DNA from 2 places in the Blautia sp. MCC270 genome. Region 2 is predicted to be linked to the other one. Evidence: predicted binding sites of a transcription regulator. Region 2 holds the regulator's gene; the other holds the start of a gene.
What was found. Region 2 encodes HrcA, which represses chaperone genes, less so after heat shock. Its sites were predicted from a motif close to TGTTAGCACTCNNNNNNNNNGAGTGCTAACA; they were not measured.
Positions count from the first base shown of each region.

Region 1 (2,207 bases), on a different contig from region 2:
CCCTTCAGGTTGAACGGATAGTCCATGTTCAGATGGATCCAGAACAGCGGTTCCTTGTAATCCATAAATACCTTACGGTAAAATTCTTTATACTCTTCATCCGTGCACTCATTTGGGTGTTTCATCCAGAGCGGCTGTGTATCGCTTAAGGATACCGGCCGTTTATTGATCTTTACTTTATCTTTGGCAGGAGAAACTTCCACAACTTCTTTCTCGCCTTTATCATTCTCCTTTTCCTCTGTCTTGGCATCCTCATGGATATGCTCAACTACCACATCATCTTCACGGAGATCTGCCTCATCGATCGTTTCATACTCCTGTTCAGCATTTGCTTTGGAAAGATAGATATTTACCGGCATGAAAGAACAGTATTTCTCGATAACCTCTCTCATACGATATTCATTGGCAAACTCCAGGCTTTCCTCATTGAGGAAAAGAGTGATCTCTGTTCCCGGTTCTGTTTTGTTTCCGTCTGCCATCTCATACTCCGTACCACCGTCACAGGTCCAATGTACCGGTGTGGAACCCTCCTTGTAAGAGAGAGTATCAATATGAACTTCATCTGCAACCATAAATGCAGAATAAAATCCAAGTCCGAAATGACCGATCATCTGATCATCCGTTGTTTTATCCTTATATTTCTCAAGAAACTCTGTGGCACCGGAAAAAGCGATCTGTGTGATATATTCCTCTACTTCATCTGCTGTCATACCAATACCGTTATCGATAAACTTCAAAGTTTTCTGATCCGGATCAACGATAACATTTACAGCCGGTTTGTAACCTTCCGGGAATGTATAATCTCCCATAACTTCCAGCTTTCTCAGTTTGGTGATCGCATCGCATCCGTTGGAGATCATCTCTCTTACAAAAATATCATGGTCGGAATATAACCATTTCTTGATAATCGGAAAAATATTTTCACTGTTGATTGATAAACTTCCATGTTTTGCTGACATATATGTCACTCTCCTTTTGTTTTTATTTTTATTTCTGATGTTCCGACAGAGCCGGAAACCTGTTGTTTTTTTCAATAAATATATACTAATACGACTTTTTACAAAAGTCAAGAAAAATTTAGCACTCATCGTTATAGAGTGCTAGTAACAGCATATAAAACGGATCTCTATGTGCAAAAAAATCCCTCCGTACATTTTTTGTACGGAAGGTGCTGTAAAACTATCTTCTACATTCTGTTCTTATTTTTTCTTTCTACGATATACAAGGATTCCTCCAATACATACCACAGCCACGATCAAAATGATCACAAATGTCATGATCGGTGTACTGTCTCCCGTCTGCACTGCAGATTTCTGATTTGTCTGTGTCACTGCCGGACTCGGAGTCGCAGTAAGAACTGCTGCCTGTGATACCGTAAAAGTAACCGTACTTTCTGACTGTGTACCGGTATCCTTCCAGCTGGAGCCGTCGTATTTCTGCTGTCCAAAGGTAACTTTCAGAGTATATTTTCCCGGCTTGCTGACACGGAATGTTGCAGTATAAGGCTCTCCATCCCAGGTACGGGTCTCTGTGATCTTCCAGCTCTTCGGCTGATATCTGGTATCTCCCTTACGCGGGTTTGTATTATCCATTCCTGCACCAGCTGCTGTAAAGGTGATCTTTGTATTGGTATCATACTTGCCATTGGAATCAATGCCTGTGATCTTATTGTCCGATGCAGCGGCTTCCGTGCCCTGATATCCATTTACTGTAATACTTACTGCGATCACTGTACTGATCTTGTTGGGATTCTTAACCCCCTCCGGAAGAATGACGGTACCTTTTACATTAAATATCTGACGTTCTGCAGAAGACGGATCATAAGAAGATCCCTTAACATCCCATTTAACAGATGCCTTCTGCTCTCCCTTTGTTGTAGTGATCTTTACTGTTCCCGGAAGCTTCAGGGCTTTCTGGGTTTTCTGGGTTCCATTGGGTAGATCTTTGATATCGGATGGCTTTTTGATGCCTGTAAGGTTATTCGCCTTCTTACCGTTATCTGTTTTTTTCTTTGTAACGCTGAAATGGACATTTACATAAGCTTCCACATTTGCATCATTGGCGATCACAATGTCTTCCAGATATTCCCCCTGTGAAAGTCCGCTGACCGGCTGTACGCTAAAGGTTGCATTATCTCCTGCTTCCAGCTCTGTGGCGGAAAGTGTACCAATTGTATATGCATTTGATGAAGGCTGTTTCAGAACGAT
Region 1 is NZ_WQQD01000023.1:25,379-27,585, reverse strand. It holds gene htpG (molecular chaperone HtpG) at 1-959, opposite strand, end outside; gene GPK58_RS13085 (hypothetical protein) at 1,200-2,207, opposite strand, start outside.
Region 1: the regulator HrcA is predicted to act here: its motif matches at 1,076-1,106, upstream of htpG (molecular chaperone HtpG).

Region 2 (2,207 bases):
CCGAAAACAAGAGAAGCGGCAGAATATATGAAGCGAATGCTGGATACAGGGATGATATCAGAGGAGAATCTGATCGACCAGCATGACCAGCTGAATGAAAAATTTATAAACGGCCAGTATGGATGTATGTTCATGTATACCGGTGCGTTGAGTACCTTTCAGAATGCAGGCGTGTATAGAAAAGATAAGATCCATATGGCACCATTTCCGGAATTTGACGAGAAGGTGACCAATATCGCAACCTGGCAGTATGTACTGAATAAAAATTCTGATCATAAAGAAGCAGCTCTGAAGTTCCTTCAGTATGTGTCCGGATATGAGGCCAGTAAAAATTACGGACAGCTGACAAAAATGTGTCCGGCAAGACTGGATGTGATCGAGGATAAGAATTTTGATCTGGATGGCATTGAAATGATCCGGCAATATCTGAAAGATTATAAGCTGAAGGCAAGACCACTGTGTGCCGATTCCATAGAAGCTGTTTCGTCCATGGGAACGGAATTTCAGAAATATGTGCTGGGACAGAAAACAGAAGCGGAATTTTTTGCCGGGGCACAGAACTGCATAGACCAGTATTACAAAAAAGCATCGTACTGATGCTTTTTTTGTTTTGAAAAAATAAGAACTTTTTTTCAAAACATATTGACAAATATTTTACATGGTGATATCTTAAAGACTGTAGATGTTAGCACTCCACTAAAATGAGTGCTAACAGATGTAAAAAAAGAATCAACATCCGTCAGGAAAGAATAAAAAGGAAAGGAGATGGATTCATGGAAGAGGTGTTGAATGAGCGCAAGCAAAAAATCTTAAAAGCAATCATCAAGACCTATATGGAAACCGGAGAACCGGTTGGCTCCAGGACCATTTCCAAGTATGCGGATCTCAATGTCAGTTCCGCAACGATCCGAAATGAAATGTCAGACCTGACAGATATGGGCTATATCGTCCAGCCTCATACCTCAGCAGGAAGGATTCCTTCCGATAAAGGCTACAGACTTTATGTTAATGAGCTGATGAAGGAGAAGGAAGCAGAGGTTGCAGAGTTACGGGATCTGATCATTGAGAAGACAGATAAGATGGATAAGGTGCTTAAGAAAGTTGCGAAGGTTCTTGCCTCCAATACCAATTATGCCACCATGGTTTCTGTTCCGCAGTACAGCGGCAACAAGATCAAATTTATCCAGTTGTCGAGAATGAGCGATCTTCAGCTTGTGGCTGTGGTTGTCAGTGATAACAACACAGTCCGGAACCAGATCATCAATCTGGATGAGGAAATGGATGACCAGACGATCCTGAAACTGAATCTTCTTCTTAACACCAATCTTAATGGTGTTCCGATCCAGGATATCAACCTTGGGATGATCGCCAGACTGAAGGAACAGGCAGGCAGCCACAGCGGTGTGGTGGCCACAGTTCTGGATGCGGTGGCAGCCACTATTCATGTGGAAGAGGAAGACATGGAAATCTATACTTCAGGTGCAACCAACATCTTCAAGTATCCGGAGCTTGCCGATAAAGAGAAGGCAACGGAACTGATCTCCGCATTTGAGGAGAAACATGAACTTGCCGATCTTGTAAAAGAACAGATGTCAGATGGAGAGAATACAGGAATTCAGGTTTACATTGGCGATGAGATGCCGATCCAGACCATGAAGGACTGCAGCATTGTAACTGCCAGATATGAACTGGGAGACGGAATGTACGGAACCATCGGGATCATCGGTCCCAAACGAATGGATTATGAGAATGTAGTGGACAGTCTGAAGGAACTGAAGAATCATCTGGATGACGTTTTGAAAAAGAAGAAAACTTAGAAAGGCGGTAGAAAAAAGTGTCGGAGGAAACAAAGAAAACATCCGAAGAGCAGGAAGCGGAGAAGGAAATCCCCGTAACTGACGGAAATCAGGAAGAAGAAAACCTGACACCGGAGGGAGAAGATCTGCCGGAGGAAGAAAACAAGACTCCAGGCGAAGACGCTGCCTCAGAGGATAAAAAAGAAGAGAAATCAAAAACTTCCTTCTTCGGAAAGAAGAAAAAAGATAAATCAGAGCAGAAGGTAGAGGAACTTACTGATCGCCTGAAGCGAACCATGGCTGAATTTGATAATTTCCGTAAAAGAACAGAAAAAGAAAAATCCAGCATGTACATCATCGGAGCAAAAGAAATCGTTGAAAAGATCCTGCCGGTTGTGGATAACTTCGAAA
Region 2 is NZ_WQQD01000001.1:60,567-62,773, reverse strand. It holds gene GPK58_RS00290 (ABC transporter substrate-binding protein) at 1-597, shown strand, start outside; gene hrcA (heat-inducible transcriptional repressor HrcA) at 774-1,817, shown strand; gene grpE (nucleotide exchange factor GrpE) at 1,835-2,207, shown strand, end outside.